Regions from separate parts of the Holdemania filiformis genome, predicted to be linked through region 2. Evidence: a T-box and tRNA genes for the amino acid it is inferred to sense, from the RefSeq annotation. Region 2 holds a T-box; the other holds one or more tRNA genes.
What was found. The T-box of region 2 lies ahead of alaS (alanine--tRNA ligase). A T-box ahead of a tRNA ligase gene usually reads a tRNA of that ligase, here a tRNA-Ala.
Positions count from the first base shown of each region.

Region 1 (8,012 bases), on a different contig from region 2:
TTAAATTATCCGGCGGTCAGAAACAGCGCTTATCCATTGCGCGCGTCTTCTTAAAGAATCCGCCGATTCTGATTTTTGACGAAGCCACCAGCGCGCTGGACAACGAAAGTGAAAAGGTCGTTCAGGATTCTTTAGAACGGCTGGCCCGCAACCGCACGACGTTTGTGATCGCGCACCGCCTCTCAACGATCCGCAACGCCAAGCGCATCGTTGTGCTGGGCGAGGAAGGAATTCTGGAACAAGGCGGTCATGCCGAGCTGATGGCCGCGGACGGTGCTTACGCGCATCTGTACCGCATGCAATTTGAACATTGATCTGAAGGAGGTTTTACTATCTCACAATTCTTCTGCTTCTGGGATGAAGTGATTCCCGGCACGGCTTATGGTTTTCTAAGCCCGCTGCACATTCTGGAAATTCTAATGATTCCGCTCAGTTTGTTCTGGCTGGTCCGCTGGACGCGGACGCATTCCCGGCAAACCGCCCGTCAGCTGCTTTACGGCATGGCAATCGCCGTCCCGCTTTTGGAATTAATGCGGATTTTGTGGCTGGTCTGGCTGGGCGAAGGGTATTGGGTAAAGCTGCTGCCGCTGCATTTATGCGGTCTGCAGGTATTCTTCATTCCGCTGGCTGTGTTTTCACGCAATCTGCCGCTGCGCAGTTATGTCTGGGCGACGTCCATTTTAGGCGGAATTACCGCAATCGTGTATCCGGCAGGAATCGTTGGTACTTACCCCTTTTTCCACTTTCAGACATTCCAGAGTTTTGCGCTGCATCTGCTTTTGATCCTGACGCCGGTTCTCATGTTTCTGGCTGACGATTATTCGCCGCGGTTAAGCCAGCTGCCTTCCGTCATCGCAATTCTGGGCGGCAGCGCGCTGTGCGCCTTCGCTGTGGACTGGATCTGGGGACAGAATTACATGTTTCTGCGGGAAGTTCCGGAAATTGGATTTCTGCAGGCAATCATGAAGCTGGGCGGTTATCCGGCCTACTGGCTGACACTGGGGGCGGCGGTCATCGCCGGCTGCACGCTTCTGCTTGCTTTCGGTCAATATTGGAAAAAAAGAGATTGAAAGGAGTCCCGGTCTGGGTGCTTTCAATCTTTTTGTTTGGGCTCATTTTTTATTCTGACATAGCGGGATATCGGAAGGAAAACCGCCCCTTATTCGTCCTGGGAAGCCGCTAACAGCGTCTTTTGATACCGCCGGGATAATTCCATCTGCTTGATTAACAACTCCTCGTAATACGGCTTTAAAACGGGATCCTGGATCCGGGCAACGCCCTTTTCAATCACGATCTGTTCCCGTGCCGCATCCAAGATCGGCAGGTTGTGTTCCTTCTTATACGCCAGCACCTGTTGAACAGCGGTCATCCGCTTTTCAAACAATTCCGCCATCTGCGCGTCGACCTCATTGATGACTTCCCGCGCCTGTTGTAAACAATCTTTCATAACTTTCCTCCTTATAATCTTGACAATTCGAAAAATGGTGGTAAACTTAATATCGTGTCTGGGGCCGTAGCTCAGCTGGGAGAGCGTTGCGTTCGCAATGCAAAGGTCGCGAGTTCGATCCTCGTCGGCTCCACCAGATTTCAAATCCGACAGGAACAAACGTTCCTGTCTTTTATTTTGTATTATACACTGATTAACTGAAAAAGAAAAAGTATTTCTGCCTTTCTTGTCAGGGAAAGCGAATCAGGATCGTTGACTCCGATTCAAAGAAATAGGAAGGACGCTTGTTCGTTTTGCCTATTCTAGCCTCTCAGCGATGACCTTAAGCTTAAAAAAATCCAGAGACCCGGCAAGGTTTCTGGATTTTACTTTGAATTCGTTGTTGTGAGAAATTTGCCGCCGAATTACGCCGCTTCCACACCGGCTTTTTCCGCCATGAAGTTCAGCCATTTATCCCGCTTCATTAAGGATATTCTGTCGGTGATCTGATTGCCCGTTTCCGGATCCTCATGCGTGATCGTAATGCCGATCGGCATCAGGCTCTGGGAACATTTGCCCAGTTCACGGATCGTCTTGTAGGGAATAACAATATTGTCTTCCTGCATTCCGGTAATCACGATCACCCGGCTTTCCGTAAAATACGCCCAGCCTTGTTTCCATTTGCCCAGCTTGCCTACCAGCCGTTCCACATAGCTGGCCTGCAGGAAATCAACCAAGGTGTCTTCCGGTTCCATGACTCCCAGTTCAATCAGTTTCTGTTTTTGTTTCTCAAGTTTTGATGCGCCCATATTAACCTCCCTGTTAAGTTTGTTTCATTATAAATCTTTTCACAATTCTTTTCTTGTAAGATATACCACAAAGACCAGATTTTAAGCCATTCCTAATTTATACCTTAGCTTTTACTGTGCGCGAATGGGTCAAAATCAACAATTCTTTATTCTAATTTATGGGAATCAATTTGCTTATTATCATCCTATAAGGAAAGAATGTTTATTATAAAAAGCGCACTGAGTATTCGTTGAAATGGGTGCCGAGTTTTCCTGCAGTCTCAAAAAACAAATGATTCTCTTATTGATATTAGAAATCAAAAAAAGTACACCGTTAATGAATGTGGGAAGGATATTTTTATGACTCGTCATCTAGTACTTTTCTGGAATTCGAATAGTAGCCACACTACGAAATTTATATTTCTCAACCATATTTTTCTTCATACAAACCAACATATAACGATAGCAATCGGCAATGGCATCCGCAAAGAAGATCACATTTCCTTCCCTTAGCTGTTGAAACGCGCCGACCACTTGTTGATTAAGGTGTGAAAGAGTATTGTTTTTGGATGAATAATAAGCAAAATGGTGACCCCATTCGAGAAGATGATTCGTTTCAGAGACTATAATATAAAGTGGCTCCAGCGTGATATGCTTCTTTATAAATTCCAAAATATCCGCCAGATAAACAGAATCAGGTGAAGTCAATCTCTTCGCTAACTCTTCCATTTCTGCCTTAGTCCATTGCGGAGCTGCAATAAAAACCGCAGGACGAATGATGAATATCATTAATTGCAGGGCATGAAGGTACCGTAATGCCTTTTTTACATACCCTGGATTATGGGTTAGCTGATGAAGTTTCATAGCATTCGGTTCTATAACAATCGTGCCTTTACCATTTAACTTTTTAACGAAGCCTCTCTGCTCAAGCTCAGACAATGCCTTTCTGACTGTCGATAAAGAAACATCATACTGGTCAGCCAGTTGCTTTTCATAGGGAAGAAGCATGCCTACAGAATATTTCCCAAGACCGATTTTTAAATTTAGCTCATCAACAATTTTTGAGTAACAATAATCCTGACCACGCATAGGATTCCATGAAAAACGCAAATCCGTTTGTAAAGGACATTTTGGCATTGTCTCCGATAGATAATTTAGCGTATCATCTATTGAATCCGTAAGTTTTTGGTACATATTCGACAAATGATTGTACTTTTTTAGTGGATCATCACCCTTTAATACGTCGATAATATCGTCAGTTACAGATTCCTCAAAAAAAAGCTTGGAGAAATAAGGACAATCCTTGGTAAAAAATGCAAGTTTATTATAAAGACCAAATGTAGAATATAGTTCGCTGAATAGAGAATTACCACCGATCCTCAATACATCATGTCCTAATTTAGAGGAAAAGCGCCATCCGTCAGCAGTATATCCTAAACGCAAGGCTTTCACAGCCTGTTTATAATGAGGCATGATTTCAACATCACACCCCTGCAAAGCAAAAACAAGAAGTGAAGGGAGTATTAGAGCAAAGGTCTGATATATCTGCACGAGAGCTTCCCTCTGTTTTAGAATTTCAAAAACAGCATTAGAGGAATTATAGTATTCTTTTTTTGAAACAACAGTGGGTGCTAGACGAGGCTGAATATCAATTAATCCTTCGATCCGCAAGGTTTCAAAGACACGGTTAATCGTATACCTGCTTACATGAAATTGCTCGCAATACATCCTTGAAGACAGTAAATTATTTCCAGGTTGTATCTGTCCCTCTAAAATACACTGTTTAATTTCGTTATATACAAATGTAAATTTTGTTTCCTGTGGTTTCATAATTCACCTTCTTATCCATCGAATTATAGCATATTATGTCAGTTATTTTGCGCTGAAAGACGTCAACCTATTTGTATACCTTACCAATATTAGCATTGCCAGCACATAAAAATAATTTGTATAATCAAACTGTAAAAAGATTAGGAAAGAGTTTGACGATCATGGGAAAGCAAAAAATCTTAATTGTTGACGATTCAGAAATAAATCGCGCACTTCTGGCAGAGATTCTGGAAGAACAATATGAAATAACCGAAGCTGAAAATGGTTCAGAAGCTATTTCTCTCCTTTCTAAGCGAAGATCAGATTTTTCCCTTCTTCTTCTGGATATTATAATGCCGGATATGAATGGTTTTGAAGTTTTAGCTTATATCAACAACTATCATTGGAATGACAGCTTGGCCGTTATGATGATCTCTGCCGACGATTCGCCCGCTAATATAAAGCGTGCCTACGAGTTGGGAGCTTTTGACTACATAAGCCGTCCCTTCGATCCAATCATTGTTCAGCGTCGAATTTCTAATACGATGCTTTTATTTGCTCGCCAACAGCGTCTTGAAAAAATTATTACGGATCAATTTCAAGAACAAGACAAAAATAATGAGCTGATGATTTCAATCCTATCTCATATTGTGGAATTCCGTAACGGAGAAAGCGGTCTTCATGTACTGCATGTTAATACGATAACAAAACGTTTGCTTGAACAATTAGTTCGAGTTACTGATGAATATTCTTTATCTCCCGTCGACATTTCATTAATCAGCACCGCTTCTGCATTGCATGATATTGGGAAAATCTCAATTTCAGATTCAATATTGAATAAACCGGGCCGACTGACAGAAGAAGAATTTGAAGAGATAAAAACTCACACGGTGATTGGAGCCAATATGCTGTCAGACCTTCCCATTGAGCAGCAGGAAGCGCCATTAGTGAAAGTGGCTTCCGAGATCTGCCGATGGCACCATGAGAGGTACGATGGCAAGGGTTATCCGGATGGATTAAAAGGAGAGGAAATACCTATTGCTGCACAGGTCGTTTCATTGGCCGATGTATATGACGCCTTGATCAGTGAGCGATGCTATAAGAAAGCTTATTCCTATAAAAAAGCTTTAAATATGATTTTAGAGGGGCAATGCGGCGCATTTAATCCGACACTTTTACTTTGTCTGCAAGAAATTTCCGAAAATCTGGAAAAAGAGCTGATGGTGCCTGATTCTAAAAGAGAGAAAAGAAACATCCCAAATCTGCGAGATATTAAAGATTACAACAACTTGTTATCTTATGAAAAAAGTACTGTTCAGTTCCACATGCAGCAGCATTTGCGATTATTATATATTGATTCGCTAACCCGCGTTTATAACCGGCGTTATTATGACGAACATTTTCAAGATGTCAATAATATCCAGGCAATGGTCGTAATAGACGTTGATAATTTCAAACAGATCAACGACAATTATGGCCATGACGTTGGTGATATTGTACTGCAAAACATTGCACAAACTATTTTATCATGTGTACGGAAAACAGATGCGGTAATCCGATATGGCGGGGATGAATTTGTAATAATCTTTTTCAGTATACCTGCCGATATATTTAAGAAAAAACTGGAGAGAATTCGATACTCTGTCAGTATTCTGATCATTGACACTCATCCCGAACTACGTATATCTGTAAGTGTGGGTGGAGTGTATGGAAAGGATACTACAAAAAGGCTCTTCAAAGTTGCAGACAATATGATGTATCAATCTAAAAAAGATAAAAATAAGGTAACCCTCTGTTTTATAAGTGAGAGAAATAGAACACAGGCAATGCTTAAAATGGAGAAATTGCAATGATGAAACTAAAAGCCTATTATAGTAATCTTGGCAAGAATTTTGATGAGGCATTGGCTAGACTGCGGCGAGAACAAATCGTTTAGAATTCTGTTTACAAATTTTTGATACAAAAGTTTCTGTTGATTTGAAACTTCTATAAAAATGAAAAACAAGGGTTATGAAAGATTTCAAAAATGCCTGGGAGGAATAATATGAATGGGAAATAATAGTAAAAAGAATACTACAACACGTTTTCTAATTTGCAGTTTCATTGGACTTTTGGTCTTGAGTATTATTATTTTCAGTCTGCTTGGGGCCTATATGAGCCGAAAAAGTAAAAATACCGTTTATGAAATTGGGAATATTTATATGTCTGGAATGAATGAACAGATGTCCAGACACTTTGAAACTGTTATAAAGTTGCGTTTCAATCAGGTTAGCGGTATTGTTTCTGTTGTTTCAACAGATAACAGTAATAAGACGAATTTATATGAGGAACTCATTTACCGGACTCAAGTCAGAGGATTTGACTATTTAGCACTTTGTTCTGCTGAAGGAAACTTTCAAACGCTTTATGGACGAGCAATTCGCCCCCTTAATCCTGCACCTTTTGTAGAAGCGCTGTCAAAAGGGGAACAAAGGGTCGCTGTAGGTATTGATTCTGCTGGAAATGAAGTGGTATTATTTGGTGTTGACGCTGATTATCCAATGCACAATGGCGACAAAAGCACGGGTCTGATCGCAGCCGTTCCTCTGGAGTATATTACCGATTTCCTTTCCTTAGAGGATGAAGATCAATTGATGTATTATCATATTATAAGGCCAGACGGTAGTTTTGTAATACAGAACTCCAACACAGAGTTATGGTATTTTTTTGAACAACTACAAAAGCAGCTTGACCCTACGGTAAATGAGTTCTCTGCAGAAAATTCTATTAAAATGTTTGGTGATGCACTAAAAAACCATGAAGAATTTGCCACGACTTATGAAGTAAATGGCGAAGAACGACAAATATACGGTATCTCATTACCCTATTCTGAGTGGTATTTAGTATCGGTCATGCCTTATGGAATCTTGGATAATGCAATAAACAATCTAAGCAGCCAGCGTATATTCACAACATTATTGTCCTGTGCTTCGATTTTGATCATTCTGACATTGATCTTTCTTCGGTATTTCTCCATAACCCGTTCTCAAGTGCATGAATTGGAGATAGCCCGGCAGGCCGCTTTTGAAGCGAACAAAGCCAAAAGTGAATTTTTAGCAAATATGAGCCATGATATTCGTACGCCTATGAATGCGATCGTAGGCATGACTGCGATTGCCACAGCCCATATAGACGATCGTAAACAGGTTCAGAACTGCCTTAGAAAAATAACATTATCAAGCAAACATCTTTTAGGACTGATTAATGATGTCCTGGATATGTCAAAAATAGAAAGTGGTAAATTAACGTTAACAACAGAGCAAATTTCATTAAAGGAAGTCATTGAAGGAATTGTTAACATCATGCAGCCACAGATCAAGACAAAAAAGCAAACGTTTGATATCCATGTTAAAAATATCTTAACAGAAAATGTGTGGTGCGACGGTGTCCGCTTGAATCAGGTTTTACTAAATCTCTTATCAAATGCAACGAAATATACACTGGAAGGAGGGACAATACAATTATCCCTATCGGAAGAAAAATCTCCGAAAGGCGAAAATTATGTACGAACTTATATCAAAGTCAAGGATAACGGAATTGGTATGGCGCCAGAATTCCTGGAAAAAATATTTGAATCTTATAGCCGTGCAGATGGAGCCAGAATCCATAAAACTGAGGGCGCCGGTTTAGGAATGGCAATTACAAAGTACATTGTAGACGCTATGGAAGGAACTATTAATATAAAAAGTGAGCTTGATAAAGGAACCGAGTTTCTTCTTACATTTGATTTTGAAAAAGCAGTTGTTATGGAGATGAATATGGTTCTTCCCCCATGGAATATGCTGGTGGTTGATGATGACAAATTATTATGTGAAACCGCCACGGACTCACTAAAATCTATCGGAATAAAAGCCGAATGGACATTAAGCGGGGAAAAAGCACTAGAACTGGTAATCCAGCGTCATAAGAAAAGAGATGATTATCAAATCATTCTCTTGGATTGGAAACTA
Region 1 covers NZ_QRUP01000012.1:10,087-18,098, reverse strand. The annotation lists gene DWY25_RS10360 (ABC transporter ATP-binding protein) at 1-314, shown strand, start outside; gene DWY25_RS10355 (YwaF family protein) at 363-1,070, shown strand; gene DWY25_RS10350 (chorismate mutase) at 1,160-1,447, opposite strand; tRNA gene DWY25_RS10345 (tRNA-Ala) at 1,508-1,583, shown strand; gene DWY25_RS10340 (hypothetical protein) at 1,852-2,235, opposite strand; gene DWY25_RS10335 (GntR family transcriptional regulator) at 2,587-4,044, opposite strand; gene DWY25_RS10330 (diguanylate cyclase) at 4,206-5,876, shown strand; gene DWY25_RS10325 (hybrid sensor histidine kinase/response regulator) at 6,072-8,012, shown strand, end outside.
Region 1: it has a tRNA-Ala gene. The T-box ahead of alaS (alanine--tRNA ligase) is inferred to sense a tRNA for this amino acid. The anticodon was not compared.

Region 2 (8,012 bases):
GTTTCATTGTATGATAAAAGCTCAAAAGAACTCACAACGGCGTTGAGCTTGATTTCAGCCCGGCTGTGCGCAATAGAAATGGCGGTGCAATTTATGATCGTAGTGTATACTTCACCCGGCTGTGCTTCCTGCCGAAAGGTCAAACAATGGCTGAAAGAGCGGAATCTGCCGTATATAGAAAAGAACATTTTTACGACGCTGCTCAACGAAACGGAGATCCGGCATTTGTTGATGCGCAGTGAAAACGGCTCGGAGGATATCATCTCCAAGCGCTCAAAAATCATCCAGCAGAACGCGGTCGATTTGGACGACATGACGATCAGCGAGCTGGTGCATTTCATCCAGGAAAATCCATCCGTGCTGAAACGGCCGATCATCCTGAATGAACGGAACTTCCAGGTCGGCTACGACGAGGAGGAGATCGACGCGTTCGTCCCGCAGCAGCTGCGCTCTCTGGCCCGGCTGTCCTGCAACGCCAGCTGTCCGAATTACGCCGGCTGCGGCAAGATCCGGGAAGAAGCCTGACAAGCATCTGCGGATGCTTGTTTTTTTCCTCAAATCCAAAAGAAGCAAAGGGAGGATGAATGATGAAAATCTTAGTCGGTTTGTCCGGCGGCGTTGATTCCGCCGTCGCGGCGTATCTTTTAAAACAACAGGGGCTGGACGTAACCTGTGCGTTTATGCGCAACTGGGATTCGATGGCCAACAATGATTTCTTAGGCAATCCGAATGCGGACGATGACGTATGCCCTCAGGAAAAGGACTGGATGGACGCTAAAAGCGTCGCCGACAGTCTGGGATTAGAGCTGCTGCGCGTGGATTTCGTCAAGGAGTATTGGGATAACGTTTTCTCTAATTTCCTGCAGGAATACAAGAAGGGCCGGACGCCGAATCCCGATATTTTGTGCAACAAGTACATCAAGTTTTCAAGCTTTCTCGATTTCGCCCGCAGCCGCGGCTTCGATACGCTGGCAACCGGCCATTATGCGCGTGTGCGGCACGAAGCAGACTTCAGCGGTTTATACAAGGCGCACGACCTGAATAAGGATCAGAGCTATTTCCTTTGCCAGGTTGCATCCGATGCGCTGCGGCATACATTGTTTCCGTTAGGCGAGATTGAAAAGCCGGAAGTGCGGCGGATCGCGAAGGAACTGCGGCTGTCGATCGCGGAGAAAAAGGATTCGACCGGAATCTGTTTTATCGGCGAGCGCAACTTCCGGGAATTTCTGAAGAACTACCTGCCGGCCAAATCCGGCAAGATCGTCGACGTGATCAGCCGCCGGGTCTTAGGCGGCCATGAGGGCGTGCTGTATTACACGATCGGTCAGCGCAAAGGCCTGGGGATCGGCGGTGAGGGCGGACCGTGGTTTGTCGTCGGCAAGGACGTCGTCCATAACGAGCTGCTGGTGGCCAGCGGCGAAAGCAACGACTGGCTCTTAAGCGATACCTGTCTGGTCAGCGGCGTCAACTGGCTGGCCAGGACAAAACCGCAGGGCGCGCTGTCCTGCTGCGCGAAGTTCCGCTATCGTCAAAAGGATAATCCGGTGACGCTGGAATTCCTCGATGAAACGACTGTCAGACTGACCTATCCCCAGCAGGTCGCTTCGGTGACCCCGGGGCAGCAGGCGGTCTTCTATCTGGGCGAGCAGTGCCTGGGCGGGGGTGTGATCGAGGAAGTCTGGCATCGCGGACAATCGCTGACGGACCGGATCCGCAGCTTTGAGCCATGAACCGAGTCATGCTGTCAAAGCGCCGGGTGCAGGTCATCCTGTTCAATTATTTCGCGGGCTACCTGTTTCTTTATCCCCTGTTGATTGGGGTGCTTTTCCGGCTGTTTGCGCCCTTAGGGATCGCCAATCTTGACCGGATGCTGGAAAATCTGGTCTATATCCTGGTTTTCACGGTGACGGTCGGCGCAGCCTGGCCGCTGTTAAAGGAACACCTTGAGCGCTTTCGGCAAAACCGGCGGGCGATTGTCAAATCGACGCTGACGCGCTATGTTCAGATGTGGCTGGTGATGTATGGGATGAATCTGGCGATCATTCTGATCACTGGGCTGTCAAGCAGCCAGAATCAGGATACCGTCGTCCAGCAGCTGACCCAGTCGCCGCTGCAGATCATTCTGGTCACCTGTCTGTTTGCGCCGGTCGTCGAGGAAACCGTCTTCCGCGGGGCCGTCTTTACGCCGCTGCGCCAGCGGGGCAGCTTTCGCACCGCCGCGCTGGTCAGCGGGTTTCTGTTCGGTCTTCTGCATGTGTTCACGTCGCTGCTGAGCGGCAATTTCAGCGACGGAATCTTTATCCTCGTTTACGGCACGATGGGCTATCTGTTGTGCGCGGCCGAGGAAGAAAATCAGACGATCGTCAGTCCGCTGCTGATGCACGGGCTGAACAATCTGATCAGCGTGATGCTGATCCTGCTGTGAGAAAGGAATGAGGGAAATGAGTGAGGAACGCGACGTCATCCGCGGCAAACTGAAGCAGATTGTCTTCCGCAACGACGACAACGGCTACACTGTCGCTCGTTTTATCGTTGATGATCTGCAGCAGCGGCAGGTGACGATCACCGGATATCTGCCGGTGTTCAGCGAGGATGCGCTGATGGAGTTAAGCGGCAGCTATGTCGATCATCCCCGCTACGGGATGCAGTTTCAGGTCGAGACCTTCCACCGCGTTATGCCGGATGACGAGGACTCCCTGATTCGTTTTCTGTCCGGTCCGTTATTTGAGGGCATCGGCAAAAAATATGCCGAAACGATTGTGGCGGCCCTTGGCAAAGACGCGATTCATCGGATTAAAAACGACCCAACTGTGCTGGACAGCGTGCCGAAAATGACGAGCAAGCGCCGGACAGCGATTCTGGAAGGGTTAAAAGAAAGCGACGACGATCTGGAAAATCTGATCCAGTTCTTTGTCGCCCATGGTCTGGGGATGCGCAATGTCATGAAGCTGGAGCGGATCTACGGTAAAGAAGCGGTTGAGAAAATCCAGGAAAATCCGTACCGGATGGTCGACGAGGTGGACGGCATCGGGTTTGCGACGGCGGATAAAGTCGCGATGTCGCTGGGCTTTGAGCTGGAGGATCCGCGCCGGCTGGAAGCGGCGATGGTGGCGCTGGTCGATCAGATGAACATGCAGAGCGGCGATACGTTTGTCAACCGCGAGGGGCTGGCGCATCAGATGAAACGCCAGTGCGCCGGTCTGACCTATGATTTTGACGAACTGCTGGAATCGCTGCTTTTACAAAGACGGTTAGTGGAAGAAGAAGGGCGGATCTATCATGTCGATCAATATGACGCGGAGGTCCAGATCGCACAGTTTCTGACGTTATTTCCGTTTGAAGAACTGGAACCGGTCGATCCCGAAACGCTGCAGTTTGAGCTGGACGCGCTGCAGGAAAAGCTGGCGATCACCTACGATCAGGCGCAGCTGGACGCGATCCATACGTTTTTTAAACATGACGCGATGATCCTGACCGGCGGTCCGGGAACGGGCAAGACAACCGTTGTGCGGGCGTTGACCGCGTTGTTTAAAAAACTGTATCCGTACCAGCGGATTGCCTGCTGCGCCCCGACTGGACGGGCGGCGAAACGGCTGGCAGAGCTGACGGAAACCGATACGTTTACGATCCACAGTTTGCTGGGCTGGGATCTGGAATCGAATACGTTTACCAAGACGGAACAGGATCCGCTGATCGTCGATCTGTTGATCATCGACGAATTTTCCATGGTCGACAGCTGGCTGTTCGCGGCGCTGTGCAAGGCCTCGGTGCATGTTAAGAAGCTGTGCATCATCGGCGACGAGGATCAGCTGCCTTCGGTCCGCTGCGGCTGTGTCTTGAAGGATTTAATCACCTCTGAGCTGTTTCCGTTAGTCCGGCTGGAACGGATCTTCCGCCAGAGCGAGGGCAGCGACGTGATCACGCTGGCGCATCAGATCCGTCAGGGCCAGACGGAGGAGCTGGATTGTCATGGCGACGTGGCGTTTTTCCCGGTCGGACTTTACGAGATCAAGGACCAGGTCATCAACGTCGTTCAGTCGGCGCTTAACAAGGGCTACGATATCCAGGACATTCAGGTGCTGGCCAGCAAATACAACGGACCGGCCGGAATCGACCGGCTGAACGCCGCTTTGCAGCAATGCCTGAATCCGCCGGAAAAGGGCAAGCGCGAATGGAAGGCGGGCTACCGGACCTTCCGCGAGGGCGATAAAATTTTACAATTGAAAAACCAGCCGGATGACGACGTCTACAATGGCGATATCGGCATGCTTGTGGAAATCGTTTACGCCAATGAGGACGAAGCCGGCAAAAACCGGCTGATCGTCGACTTCGAAGGAATTCCCGTTGAATACACCTCGGATAACCTGCTCAACATTTCGCACGCCTACTGCATTTCCGTGCATAAATCCCAGGGCAGCGAATATCCGATCGTCATCATGCCGGTCGTGCGCGATTACGGGATCATGCTTCAGCGGCGGCTGATCTACACCGGCGTCACCCGCGCCAAAAAATCGCTGGTTCTCTTAGGCGAGAAGGACGCGTTGATCCGCGGGATTGCCAGCCAGGAACACCATTTGCGCTCGACAACGCTTACCCAGCGGATCACGGCGATGCTGAATCCGGAATTTTAAGCATAAGTTTATTTGATTGCGGACATACTAACACCAAAAGGAGTGGAATGTATGAAAAAATGGTTATTCGGTTTCATGGCCGGCATGGCTGCCGGCATGGTGGTCGCGTTTGCGAACGAGGATGAACTTGACGACGCTTATTACAAAGCCTGCAAATGCAAAAAGAAGCTGATCCGCAAAATGCACCAGATGGATCTCGAACACTAACCCCGTCGTTACGGGGTTTCTCTTTTATGAAAGACCTGTTTGAACGAACGGACTGGAAACGCTGGCTGCAGCTGCTGGGCTGCGTGCTGATCGTAATGATCGTGCTCAGGATGTTAGGCTGGGACGTTGTGCTGATGGCTGTCTTCCACGCGCTGTCGCCGCTGTTGTTCTCCTGTCTGATCGTGTTTCTGTTTGAGCCGTTTGTCGAGAAACTGCCGTTTCCCCGGGGGATCAGCTGTTCGCTGGTGTACTTCGGTTTCCTCGGGCTGTTGGTTCTGGGCATCGGCATGATGGTGCCGTTAGTGATGGAGCAGGGGTCGCAGCTGTTGGGCGAAGCGGGCCGGATAAGAGAACAGCTGGCGGCGACCGAGTTCTTTCACTGGGCCGGGCAGCTGGATTGGCACGGCGTGTTCACGGCCGGCTATGAAGCGGCGATGAGCGCGACCCGCAGCGCCGTCGACCGACTGTCGTTTTTCGGCGTCAGCTTTTTAGGCGCGTATTTCATTGCGCTGGACATGGAAGTTTTCGGGCGCATTCTCAAAAAACGGCTTCCGTCCTATCAGCACTGGCTGCTTTTCTACAAGACCAGCTCGCGCGTCGTCTACCACTATCTGCGCGGGTTGGCGCTGGATTTGTTGTTTTTAATGATCACCGTGTCGGTGCTGTTGTTGATCTTCAGCGTACCCAACGCCGTATTCTATGCGATCATGCTTGCGCTGCTCAATCTGATTCCCTATCTGGGCGCAACGGTTGGTCAGATCGTGATTCTGCTTTCGCAATATTTCGCGACCGGTCAGATCCCGTGGCTGCTGGGTGTTTTGTTATGGCTGATCCAGCAGATCGAAGCCAACTGGGTGCAGCCGCTGATCTTCAAAAAGGTCATGAACCTGCGGCCGGTTTATACGCTGATCGCGCTTTTGGCCGGGGGCTGTTTCTTCGGCATGATCGGGATCATCCTGGCGCCGATCCTGGCCGCCATTGTGCAGCTGGCCTACCGCAGCTATCTTTTCGCAAAATGCACGGAAACAGTTGGCACGTGGGAAACAGTGTGGTATAATTTCGATAGTTTTGAAAACGATGACGAAGAAAAGTAGATCAGGCTGTTCCATTGCAGAGAGAAAACGGCGGTGCAAGTTTTCATGGGATCTGATCGAAGCCGCTTCCGAGTTTGCCCAAAGCAACGTGTGCTCTGCGTTAAAGAGAAATGAGGGCATTTCTTTTGAAGAAAAGAAATGAATCAGGATGGTACCGCGTGAGTAAAGCGTTCCTGGAGTTTCAGGGCGCTTTTTATTTTGGCAGACGCATCAGACAAAGAAAGGAAGAAACAAACATGAAAGAATTAACAGGCAACCAGGTACGCCAGATGTTTCTGGACTACTTCCAATCCAAAGGTCACATGATTGAACCGGGAGCTTCGCTGATCCCGCATAACGATCCGACGCTGTTGTGGATCAACGCGGGCGTCGCGGCGCTGAAAAAATATTTCGACGGCAGCGAGAAACCGGCCTGCAACCGGATCGCCAATGCGCAGAAGTCGATCCGCACCAACGATATCGAAAACGTCGGCAAGACCGCCCGGCATCATACGTTCTTTGAGATGCTCGGCAACTTCTCGATCGGCGATTACTTCAAAGCGGACGCGATTCCGTTCGCCTGGGAATTTTTAACCTCGCCGGAGTGGATCGGCTTTGACAAAAACAAGCTGTATGTCACCGTCTATCCGGACGATGAGGAAGCTTACCGCATCTGGACCGAGGTGTGCGGTGTCGATCCGAGCCATATCTTAAAAACCGCGGATAACTTCTGGGAGATCGGCGAAGGGCCGGGCGGACCGGACAGCGAGATTTTCTATGACCGCGGGGAAAAGTATGACCCGGAGGGGTTAGGTGAAAAGCTGTTCTTCGAAGAAATGGAGAACGATCGCTACATCGAAGTCTGGAACGTCGTGTTCAGCCAGTTTGACTGCCGGCCGGGCACGGACCGCAAGCTGTATAAAGAGCTGCCGCATAAGAACATTGATACCGGCATGGGACTGGAACGGTTAGTTTCGATCATCCAGGAAGGGGAAACGAACTTTGATACCGATCTGTTCCTGCCGATCATCCGCGCGGCGGAAAAGCTCGCCAAGCATCCGTATGAAGGTGAATATAAAATGGCGTACCGCGTCATTGCCGACCATATCCGCACCGTCACCTTCGCGCTGAGCGACGGCGCAATGTTCTCCAACGAGGGCCGCGGCTACGTGCTGCGCCGGGTTCTGCGCCGGGCGGTCCGCTACGGTATTAAATTAGGCATTAACGGCGCGTTTATGTACAAGCTGGTCGACGTCGTCGCTGACAACATGAAGGATTTCTATCCGTATCTGTTAGAAAAGACGGAATTTGTCGCCAAGCTGGTTAAGAATGAGGAAGAAGCGTTCCACTCGACGCTGGCCAACGGTGAAAAGCTGCTCAATGAGGAGCTGGCCAAAGCTGAAGCGGCGAAAACCTTGAGCGGCGAGGTCGTCTTCAAGCTGTACGATACCTACGGCTTCCCGCTGGAGCTGACAAAAGAAATCGCCGGCGAGCGTGGTTATACGATTGACGAGGAAGGCTTTGAGGCGCAGATGGCGAAGCAGCGTGAACGTGCCCGGGCCGCGCGTGAAGACGCGCAGTCGATGGCCAGCCAGTCGGCAGATCTGATGGACTTCACAGCGCCGTTTGAATTCACGGGCTATGAAACGATGAGCGATACCGGAACGATTACCGGATTGTTTAAAAACGGCGTGCGTGTCGCGATGCTGGAAGACGAAGGCGAGGTCATCCTTGACCGTTCCTGCTTCTATGCTGAAAGCGGCGGACAGGTGGCCGACGGCGGCACGATGCGCTGCGATGAAGCGGATTGCGAGGTGCTCGACGTCAAGAAGGCGCCGCACAAGCAGTTTATGCATCATGTGAAAGTCGTCGACGGCGTGCTGAAGGAAGGCATGAAGCTGCAGCTGCAGGTCGACGTCCAGCGCCGGATCCGCACGATGGCCAACCACTCCTGCGTCCATCTGATGCAGAGCGCGCTGAAGAAGATCGTCGGCGATCACATCGCCCAGGCCGGCTCTTATGTCTGCCAGGATTACGCGCGGTTCGACTTCACGCATTTTGAAAAGGTCAGCGATCAGCAGTTGAAGGAAGTCGAAGCGCT
Region 2 covers NZ_QRUP01000005.1:136,141-144,152, forward strand. The annotation lists gene DWY25_RS05990 (Spx/MgsR family RNA polymerase-binding regulatory protein) at 94-525, shown strand; gene mnmA (tRNA 2-thiouridine(34) synthase MnmA) at 585-1,730, shown strand; gene DWY25_RS06000 (CPBP family intramembrane glutamic endopeptidase) at 1,727-2,425, shown strand; gene recD2 (SF1B family DNA helicase RecD2) at 2,442-4,631, shown strand; gene DWY25_RS17710 (hypothetical protein) at 4,683-4,838, shown strand; gene DWY25_RS06010 (AI-2E family transporter) at 4,865-5,932, shown strand; T-box leader at 5,907-6,110, shown strand; gene alaS (alanine--tRNA ligase) at 6,169-8,012, shown strand, end outside.